Regions from separate parts of the Hydrogenophaga sp. NH-16 genome, predicted to be linked through region 2. Evidence: predicted binding sites of a transcription regulator. Region 2 holds the regulator's gene; each other region holds the start of a gene.
The links. Region 2 encodes LexA, which represses DNA repair genes until DNA is damaged. Its sites were predicted from a motif close to ACTGTATNNNNATACAGT; they were not measured.

Region 1 (3,274 bases), 1.8 Mb from region 2:
GTTCGATGGCCGACTCGCGGACCGGCAAGTTCACCAGGGCCGCGAACACGCCCAGGGCGATCGAGATGTACCAGACAACGTCGTAGCTGCCGGTCCGGTCGTAGAGCACGCCGCCCAGCCAGACGCCCATGAAACTGCCGATCTGGTGGCTGAAGAACACGAAGCCGCCCAGCATGGACATGTGGGCCACGCCGAAAATCTGGGCCAGCATCGCGTTGGTCGGTGGCACCGTCGAGAGCCAGAGCACGCCCATCACGGCGGAGAAGACATAGACGCTTGTGGGCGTGAGCGGTGCCCAGAGGAAGACCACGATGGCGACCGAGCGCGCCAGGTAGATGAAGGCCAGGATGTGGCGTTTGGCCAGGCGCTGTCCCAGCGCGCCGGCGGCGTAGGTGCCGATCACGTTGAACAGGCCGATGATGGCCAGCGCGTAGCTGGCCACCTGCGGCGAGAGGCCGTGGTCCTTGAGGTAGCTGGGCATGTGCACGCCGATGAACACCACCTGGAAGCCGCACACGAAGTAGCCCGCCATCAGCAGTTGGAAGCTGCGGTAGCCGAAGGCCTCGCGCAGGGCCTGCCCGATGGTCTGTTCGCGCTTTGGTGCCGCCCCGCCCCTGAAACCCGGCTCGCGCAGGAACAGTGCCAGCGGCATGATCAGCAGCACCGCTGCCCCGAGGATGAGCAGCGCCTGCTGCCAGCCAAAGCCCGAGATCAGCCAGCCTTCCACAGGCACCATCAGGAACTGGCCGAAGGAGCCGGCCGCCGCCGCCACGCCCATGGCCCAGGAGCGGCGCTCCGCAGGGATCTGGCGACCGATCACACCGTAGACCACGGCATAGGTGGTGCCGGCCTGGGCCGCGCCGATCAGCAGGCCGGCGGTCAGCATGAACACGAACGGCGTGGGCGAGAGCGCCATGCCTGCGAGGCCTGCCGCGTACAGCACCGCTCCGCCGACCAGAACCCGGAAGGCGCCGAAGCGGTCGGCCGCCATGCCGGCGAAGATGCCGAACAGGCCCCAGGCCAGGTTCTGGATGGCCAGCGCGAAGGAAAAATTTTCCCGGGTCCAGCCCATGTCCTGGGTGATCGGCTGCAGCCAGAGACCGAAACCATGGCGCACCCCCATGGAAAGGGTGACGATGGCGGCGCCGCAGAGCAGCACCTGTGCGGCCGACAGGCGCGCTGGTGATACGGAGATGGGAGAAGCTGAAGACATCCCGGCACTGTAGCGAATCCGGCTTTCCCGAAGGCGTCGCAGGGTGGACGCGCGGTGGTGAAATTTCTCGCGCAGATTGATGAGCGCCTGGCATTGCTGGACAGGCGGCGGTCGGTATCTGTGTTTGCATACAGGCTTTTGAAGGGCCTCACCTTACAATTTCCCGATGGCAACCCAATCGAACGAGTACTCCGAAGGCTCCATCCGCGTCCTCAAGGGACTGGAGCCGGTCAAGCAGCGGCCGGGCATGTACACCCGCACCGACAACCCGCTGCACATCATTCAAGAGGTGCTGGACAACGCGGCCGACGAGGCGCTCGCTGGGTTCGGCAAGAAGATCAAGGTCACGCTGCACACCGACGGGTCGGTGAGCGTGGAAGACGACGGCCGCGGCATTCCCTTCGGCCTGCACCCCGAAGAAAAGGCACCCGTGGTCGAGCTGGTGTTCACCCGCCTGCACGCCGGCGGCAAGTTCGACAAGGGCAAGGGTGGTGCTTACAGCTTCTCCGGCGGTCTGCACGGGGTGGGCGTGAGCGTGACCAACGCGCTCTCGACCCGTCTGGAAGTCACCTGCTTCCGCGACGGTCAGGTGGCGAAACTGGCCTTCGGTGCCGGCGACGTGATCGAGCCGCTGGTGGTGACGCCCAAGGGGGAGGGCGACCGCAAGCAGGGCACCACGGTGCGCGCCTGGCCCGACGCCAGGTACTTCGACTCGCCCGCGCTGCCGCTGGGCGAACTGACCCACCTGCTGCGCAGCAAAGCGGTGCTGATGCCCGGCGTGCAGGTCACGCTGGTGAACGAGAAAAGCAGGGATACGCAGACCTGGCAATACAAGGGCGGTTTGCGCGACTACCTGCAGCAGACCCTGACCACCGACCCGGTGATCCCGCTGTTCGAGGGCGAGGGCTACGCCGACGCCAGGGACGACAGCTTCGCCGATGGCGAAGGTGCGGCCTGGGCCGTGGCCTTCACCGAAGACGGCGCGCCAGTGCGTGAGAGCTACGTCAACCTGATTCCCACCAGCGCCGGCGGCACGCACGACAGCGGCCTGCGAGACGGTCTGTTTCAGGCGGTCAAGAGCTTCATCGAGCTGCATGCGCTGCTGCCCAAGGGCGTCAAGCTGCTGCCCGAAGATGTGTTCGCGCGCGCCAGTTATGTGCTGAGTGCCAAGGTGCTGGACCCGCAGTTCCAGGGCCAGGTGAAGGAGCGTCTGAACTCGCGCGACGCCGTTCGCCTGGTCGGCGGTTTCGTGCGCCCGGCGCTGGAGCTCTGGCTCAACCAGCACGTGGACTATGGCAAGAAGCTGGCCGAGCTGGCGATCAAGGCCGCGCAGAGCCGCCAGAAGGCAGGCCAGAAGGTCGAGAAGCGCAAGGGCTCGGGCGTGGCTGTGCTGCCCGGCAAGCTGACCGATTGCGAGAGCCGCGACACCGCGCACAACGAACTCTTCCTGGTGGAGGGCGACTCGGCCGGCGGCAGCGCCAAGATGGGTCGCGACAAGGAGTGCCAGGCCGTGCTCCCGCTGCGCGGCAAGGTGCTCAACACCTGGGAGGTCGAGCGCGACCGCCTGTTCGCCAACACCGAGATCCACGACATCTCGGTTGCCATCGGTGTCGATCCGCACGGGCCGAACGACACGCCCGACCTGAGTGGCCTGCGCTACGGCAAGGTCTGCATCCTGTCGGACGCCGATGTGGACGGTTCGCACATCCAGGTGCTGCTGCTCACCCTGTTCTTCCGCCACTTCCCCAAGCTGATCGAGGCTGGTCATGTATACGTGGCGCGCCCGCCGCTGTTCCGTGTGGACGTGCCGGCGCGTGGCAAGAAGCCCGCGGCCAAGCAGTACGCGCTGGACGAGGGCGAGCTGCACGCCATCCTGGACAAGGCCGAGAAGGACGGCGTGAACCGCGAGAAGTGCCAGATCAGCCGCTTCAAGGGCCTGGGCGAGATGAACGCCGAGCAGCTCTGGGACACCACGCTCAACCCCGACACCCGCCGCCTGCTGCAGGTGACGCTGGGTTCGATGGACTTTGCCGCCACCGAGGCCCTGATCACTCGGCTGAT
Region 2 (3,274 bases):
GGGGCAGTCCGGCGGAGTCGGGCATGGGATTGGCCGTGTCAGGAATCACACGCCCTCGGGCACAGCGCGTGGCCCTGACCACCCGCACACCACGGGCCATGGCCTCCGACAAGGCCGAGGCCAGCGACTGGTGAACCGTGCCGTTGCCGGTGGCAGCCACCACAATGCCCTGCGGACGCAGTGCCGGGTCCGCCTGCAGCAGCGCGCGAACGATGGAGCCGTCGGCATCGGCATGGCTGGTCACCAGTTGGACGCGTGGCAGCGCATCGGCCCGCAGCACCCGCGCCAGCAGTGCCTCAGAACGCTCGGCGGTCGGGCGGCTTGCAGGAGCATGGAACCACCGGACCTCGCCTTCTTCCACACACGCCATAGGGCCGGCATCGCCCGAATCGAACGCATCCACCCGGTAGCTGTGAACCTTGGTCAAGTGCTCGGGCGCGTGCACCAGCCCCGCACAGACCACCACACACCCTCCGACCTCGGGATGACCCGCCACGGTCACGGCATCCAGCAGGTTCTGAGGGCCATCGGGCACAAGGGCGGTGGCTGGGCGCATCGCGCAGGTGAACACCACCGGCTTGCGGGGCTGCAGCACCGTCTGGATGAAAAAGGCAGTTTCTTCCAGCGTGTCGGTGCCGTGTGTGACCACAACGCCGGCAACCTCGTCGCGTGCAAGGTGGTGAGAGAGCCGAAGCAACAGCCGCTTCCACAGACCGAAGTGCATGTCCTTGCTGTCCACCTGGTCCACCTGCTCCACCTCCAGTGGACTGCCTTGCAGCGCTGGAACGCCCTCCAGAAGATCTTCCACACGAACCTGCCCTGCCACATATCCCACGTTATCTCCTGCCCGGGCGGCCCGTCCGGCGATCGTTCCGCCAGTCCCCAGGATCACGCAAAAGCCTCTGTTGTTGTCGTTCACTTGCCAAGTCTCCGAAACTGTTTAAAAATACAGATACTGGATGTGCAAACAGCCCGTCCAGCCGCATCCCGCCTAACCACGAGGTTGACATGATCGAGTCGTTCCCGCCCAAGCTCACGGCCCGCCAGCAGCAAATCCTGGAGTTGATCCAGAACGCCATTGCCCGCACCGGCGCTCCACCCACCCGCGCAGAAATCGCCACCGAGCTCGGATTCAAGTCGGCCAATGCGGCCGAGGAGCACCTTCAGGCGCTCGCACGCAAAGGCATGATCGAACTGGTCAGCGGCACCTCCCGCGGGATCCGTCTTCGCAGCCGGGATCTGCAGGCCATCAACGATCAGCGGACTCATCAGCTTACACTGCCGATGCCCGGCCTTTCTCAGCTCATGCTGCCCCTGATCGGGCGGGTGGCTGCCGGCTCACCGATCCTCGCTCAGGAACACGTCGACCAGACTTATCACGTCGAGCGCAGCCTGTTCCAGCGCACACCTGACTACCTGCTGCGCGTGCGCGGCATGTCCATGCGCGACGTCGGCATCCTCGACGGCGACCTGCTGGCCGTGCAGTCCGGCAAGGACGCGAAGAATGGGCAGATCGTGGTGGCCAGGCTCGGAGACGATGTGACTGTCAAGCGTTTCATGCGCCGCGACCACCAAATCGAGCTGCACGCGGAAAACCCGGACTACAAAACGATCGTGGTGCAACCGGGTGAACCCTTCGAGATCGAAGGCCTCGCCGTGGGCCTGATTCGCAACAGCTTCCAGATCTGACCCGCTGGGTCGGTGCCGCCCTCGCAGGTGGCGGGCGTTTTGCCAGAACAGCACACTGTCCTTGGCAAACCCTGCGAGAGCGGCTCTTCCGAACCAATCCTGCCTGTGTCCAACCCCTTTCCGGAGTTTCACATGGGAATCCGCATCACCTCCAAGACCTGGCGCGCTCCGTTGCAGTTGATCGACAACTGGCTGCCGTCACCTCCTTGTCCCAACAAGACCCGCAAACCGCTGCCAACGTTGATGCAGCGGTTTGTCAGGGCCGGATGGTTGGCCAACAAGCAACCGAAACAGTCGCTGTCGGCCTCTCACGGCGCTTCCATGGACGAGGTGTCGCGGCCCTCACAGACAGCAACCATCCGCTTGAAGCACACCAGCCAACCGGATCGAAGCGCTTGCCTGGTGATTTCAGGGCGCATGGCCGATGTCTGCGCCGAACTGGACCGTCTGGCCGCTCTCGAGCACCGCACCGAACCCGCCTGACAGCTCAAAGTCTGTACAGAATGCTCATGGCGGCACAATAGTGCTCCATGAACATCGTGATACTGGACGACTATCAGGACGCCGTCCGAAAGCTGGATTGCGCAGCGCGCCTCGACCCCTATCCCGCCAAAGTGTTCACCAACACGGTCAAGGGGGTCGGGCAACTGTCCATACGGTTGCGGGATGCCGACATCGTGGTCCTGATCCGGGAAAGAACCCCGGTATCCCGTCAACTGGTTGACAAGCTGCCTCGCCTGAAGCTCATTGCGCAGACGGGGCGTATCGGCAGCCATATTGACGTCACTGCCTGCACCGAACGCGGCATCGCCGTGGCCGAAGGCACAAGTTCCCCGATCTCCACCGCCGAGCTGACATGGGCTCTGGTCATGGCGTCGATGCGGCGCATTCCCCAGTATGTCGCAAGCCTCAAGCACGGTGCCTGGCAACAGTCGGGGCTGAAGTCATCGTCCATGCCCGCCAACTTCGGCCTCGGCATGGTTCTTCACGGCAAGACACTCGGCTTGTGGAGCTATGGCCGCATCGGCAAGCTGGTCGCTGCTTACGGCAAGGCCTTCGGCATGCAGGTGCTGGTCTGGGGTAGCGATGAGTCCTGCCGGCAGGCCGTTTCCGACGGCTTTGAGGTCGCAGCCAGCCGGGAAGATCTCTTTGAGCGTTCGGATGTGCTCAGCCTTCATCTTCGACTCAGCGACCGCAGCGCGGGCTGTGTCACGCTGGAGGATCTTTCTCGCATGAAGCCGACCGCTCTGCTGGTCAATACATCCAGGGCCGAACTGATCGAGGCCGAGGCCTTGCTGACCGCGTTGAACCGGGGGCGCCCCGGCATGGCCGCCATCGATGTTTTCGAATCAGAGCCGATTCTTCAGGGGCATGCGCTGCTCAGGCTCGAGAACTGCATCTGCACGCCTCACATCGGCTACGTCGAGCTCAGCAACTACGAGACCTTGTTCTCGGCTGCCTTCGACAATGTGGTCAATTTCATCAAGGGAACGCCCACCAACATCGTCAACCCTGGCGCCCTGCAAGTGCGACGCTGACCATCAGGCTCAGCAGCGCCAACAAAAAAAGCCAGCACGTGTCTGGC
Region 3 (3,274 bases), 460 kb from region 2:
TCGCATCTGCTTGGCACGACCCGCCGCGTCCGCCGCGGGCTCGCCAAATTTCTTGCGCCAGACCTCGCGGGCCCGCTCGGTCTCGGTGCCCCGAAGCCGGTCCACCGCCTCGGCAACCGCCTCGGCACTGACGCCCTTGGCCTGCAGTTCCTGCTTCACGCGACCTGCGCCCAGCCGGGCGGACCGCCGGTGGATCACCGACTCGACCACCCGCTGTTCGCTGATGAAGCCCTTGGCCTGCAGCTCGTCCAGGGCGCGCTGCACTTCACCAGGCTCCTGCTCGTGGGGTGCCAGCTTCTTCTCCAGCTCGGCGCGCGAGTGTTCGCGGCCGGCCAGCAGCCGCAGCGCTCGGCCCTTGAGCGAGATCTTGTCGAACCCCACCGCAGGACTTATTCAGCGGCCTCGGCTTCGGTGGCCTTGGCCTTCTTGCCCTTGGCAACGGCCGGGGCAGCTTCTTCGGCTCCCGCATCAACCGGCAGCAGGGGCACCCCCAGCTCGGTGCGCACCTTGTTCTCGATCTCCACGCGCAGCTCGGGGTTCTCCTTGAGGAACTCGCGCGCGTTGTCACGACCCTGGCCGATCTTCTCGCCGTTGTAGGCATACCAGGCACCGGACTTCTCGACCACCCGGTGCAGCACGCCCAGATCAAGGATTTCGCCTTCGCGGCTGATGCCTTCGCCGAACAGGATGTCGAATTCGGCCGTCTTGAACGGTGGCGAGACCTTGTTCTTCACCACCTTCACCTTGGTTTCGTTGCCGATCGCGTCCTCGCCTTTCTTGATGGTGCCGGTGCGGCGGATGTCCAGGCGGACGGAGGCGTAGAACTTGAGCGCGTTGCCACCGGTGGTGGTTTCGGGCGAACCGAACATCACGCCGATCTTCATGCGGATCTGGTTGATGAAGATGACCGTGCAGTTGGTCTTCTTGATGGTGGCAGTGAGCTTGCGCAGGGCCTGGCTCATGAGGCGGGCCTGCAGGCCGGGCAGGCTGTCGCCCATCTCGCCCTCGATTTCGGCCTTGGGCGTGAGCGCCGCCACCGAGTCGATGATGACCAGATCGACCGCACCAGAGCGCACCAGTGAATCCACGATCTCCAGCGCCTGTTCGCCGGTGTCGGGCTGACTGATCAGCAGGTCGGGCACATGCACGCCCAGCTTCTGCGCGTACTGGATGTCCAGCGCGTGTTCGGCATCGACGAAGGCGCAGGTGCCGCCGAGCTTCTGCATCTCGGCAATCACCTGCAAGGTCAGCGTGGTCTTACCCGAGGATTCCGGGCCGTAGATTTCGATGACACGGCCACGGGGCAGGCCGCCGACACCCAAAGCAATGTCCAGACCCAGCGAACCGGTGGAGACCACCTGGATGTCCTCGATGGCCTCGCCTTCGCCCAGGCGCATGATGGTGCCCTTGCCGAACTGCTTTTCGATCTGGGCCAGCGCGGCCTGCAGGGCCTTGGCTTTTTCGGTGTTGGTGGCGTTGTCCATGTGCGGTGCTCCTGTGTGTGAGTGGGTACTTGCATCAGTCTGTGGATTTATGTACAGGCTGGATGTCTGAACAGGAGTGTATCGCCACATAAACTTCTCACAAGCCAATAAATGGTCAGTTTGCCTTACCATTTGCCATGCCTGTCTCACCCGCTTCCACGACCGCCGACGACCGCTGGCGGGCCACCCACCTGGGCCGTGTCATGGGTCATGCGCTGCGCCGCTTTGACGAGCGCGTGCTGTTCCTGATGGCGCACGACGCCAATGTGCCCCTGGCCCTGTCCAACCTGGCCGCACGCGAGCAGATCGGCGCCGCCCACATCCACATCACGCGCCACCTCGCCCTCAAGGGTTCGCGCCTGACCGAACTGGCCGCCGCCGCAGGCATGAGCAAGCAGGCCATGGGCGATCTGGTGGCGCAGTGCGAGGCCTGGGACCTGGTGCGGCGCGAGCCCGATCCGCTGGACGCGCGTGCGCGGCGCATCGTCTTCACCGAGACCGGCCTGCTCTGGCTGGAGGCCTTCCGGCTGGCAGTGGCGCGGGCGGAAACCGAGTTCCGCGCGCAGGTCGGCACCGAGGTGGCGACCGTGGTCGCGCTGGGGCTGGAGGCGTATGCTTCGCGCTAGGCGCGCCACCTACAATGACCCCAGAACCCGTAAGGAGACACCCATGCGCATCCTGATTGCAGAAGACGACCAGGTCCTGGCCGACGGTCTGTTGCGCAGTCTGCGGGCCGCAGGTGCCGCGGTCGACCATGTGGCCAATGGCAGCGAGGCCGACGCGGCCCTGATGACCAACAACGAGTTCGACTTGCTGATCCTCGATCTCGGCCTGCCCAAACTGCACGGCCTGGAGGTGCTCAAGCGCCTGCGTTCACGCGGCTCGGCCCTGCCCGTGCTGATCCTGACCGCCGCCGACAGCGTCGATGAGCGGGTCAAGGGCCTGGACTACGGCGCCGACGACTACATGGCCAAGCCGTTCTCGCTGCAGGAGCTCGAAGCCCGGGTGCGCGCGCTCACGCGCCGTGGCATGGGCGGCGCCAGCTCCACCATCAAGCACGGCCCGCTGGTGTACGACCAGGCCGGCCGCGTGGCCACCATCGACGGCAAGATGGTCGAACTCTCGGCACGCGAGCTGGGCCTGCTGGAGGTGTTGCTGCAGCGCGCCGGCCGCCTGGTCAGCAAGGACCAACTGGTCGAGCGGCTGTGCGAGTGGGGCGAGGAGGTAAGCAACAACGCCATCGAGGTCTACATCCACCGTCTGCGCAAGAAGATCGAGAAAGGCCCGATCCGCATCGCGACCGTACGGGGGCTGGGCTACTGCCTCGAAAAGATCTGAGCGCCTGAGCGCCCTCCTGCCCCGACATGCCCGATCACAAGCAGGACAGCCACCGGATCACCTTCGGACTGTTCCAGCGCGAGCAGCGCAGCCTGTTCGGTGAGATCCTCGACTGGATGCTCACGCCGCTGCTGCTGCTGTGGCCGCTGTCGCTGGCACTGACCTGGTTCGTGGCCCAGAGCATTGCGTCCAAACCATTTGACCGGGCGCTCGAGTTCAACCTTCAGGCACTCACACAGTTTGTCGTCACTAAGGACGACAAGGTCAGCTTCAACCTGACCCCGCAGGCGCGCGACCTGCTCAAGGCGGATGACAGCGACCTGGTGTACTACCAGCTCCGGGATGCCCGGCAGGGCGTGATCAGCGGCGAGGCCGATTTCCCGCCACCACCCGACACCAGCGTGCCGGCCGCCGGGCGGGTGCTGTTGCGCGACGACGAGGTGCGCGGCGAC

Region 1: DD542_RS04275 (DNA topoisomerase IV subunit B) is a predicted target of LexA. The motif match lies at 1,331-1,348, and genes of this name have one in related genera.
Region 3: recA (recombinase RecA) is a predicted target of LexA. The motif match lies at 1,525-1,542, and genes of this name have one in related genera.

The regions. Positions count from the first base shown of each region.
Region 1 is NZ_CP029344.1:886,633-889,906, forward strand. Features, by position in the region: gene DD542_RS04270 (MFS transporter) at 1-1,213, opposite strand, end outside; gene DD542_RS04275 (DNA topoisomerase IV subunit B) at 1,380-3,274, shown strand, end outside.
Region 2 is NZ_CP029344.1:2,686,028-2,689,301, reverse strand. Features, by position in the region: gene DD542_RS13005 (asparaginase) at 1-892, opposite strand, end outside; gene lexA (transcriptional repressor LexA) at 1,009-1,689, shown strand; gene DD542_RS12995 (hypothetical protein) at 1,822-2,172, shown strand; gene DD542_RS12990 (D-2-hydroxyacid dehydrogenase family protein) at 2,220-3,227, shown strand.
Region 3 is NZ_CP029344.1:2,225,868-2,229,141, reverse strand. Features, by position in the region: gene recX (recombination regulator RecX) at 1-381, opposite strand, end outside; gene recA (recombinase RecA) at 390-1,484, opposite strand; gene DD542_RS10780 (helix-turn-helix domain-containing protein) at 1,622-2,110, shown strand; gene DD542_RS10775 (response regulator transcription factor) at 2,154-2,822, shown strand; gene DD542_RS10770 (sensor histidine kinase) at 2,849-3,274, shown strand, end outside.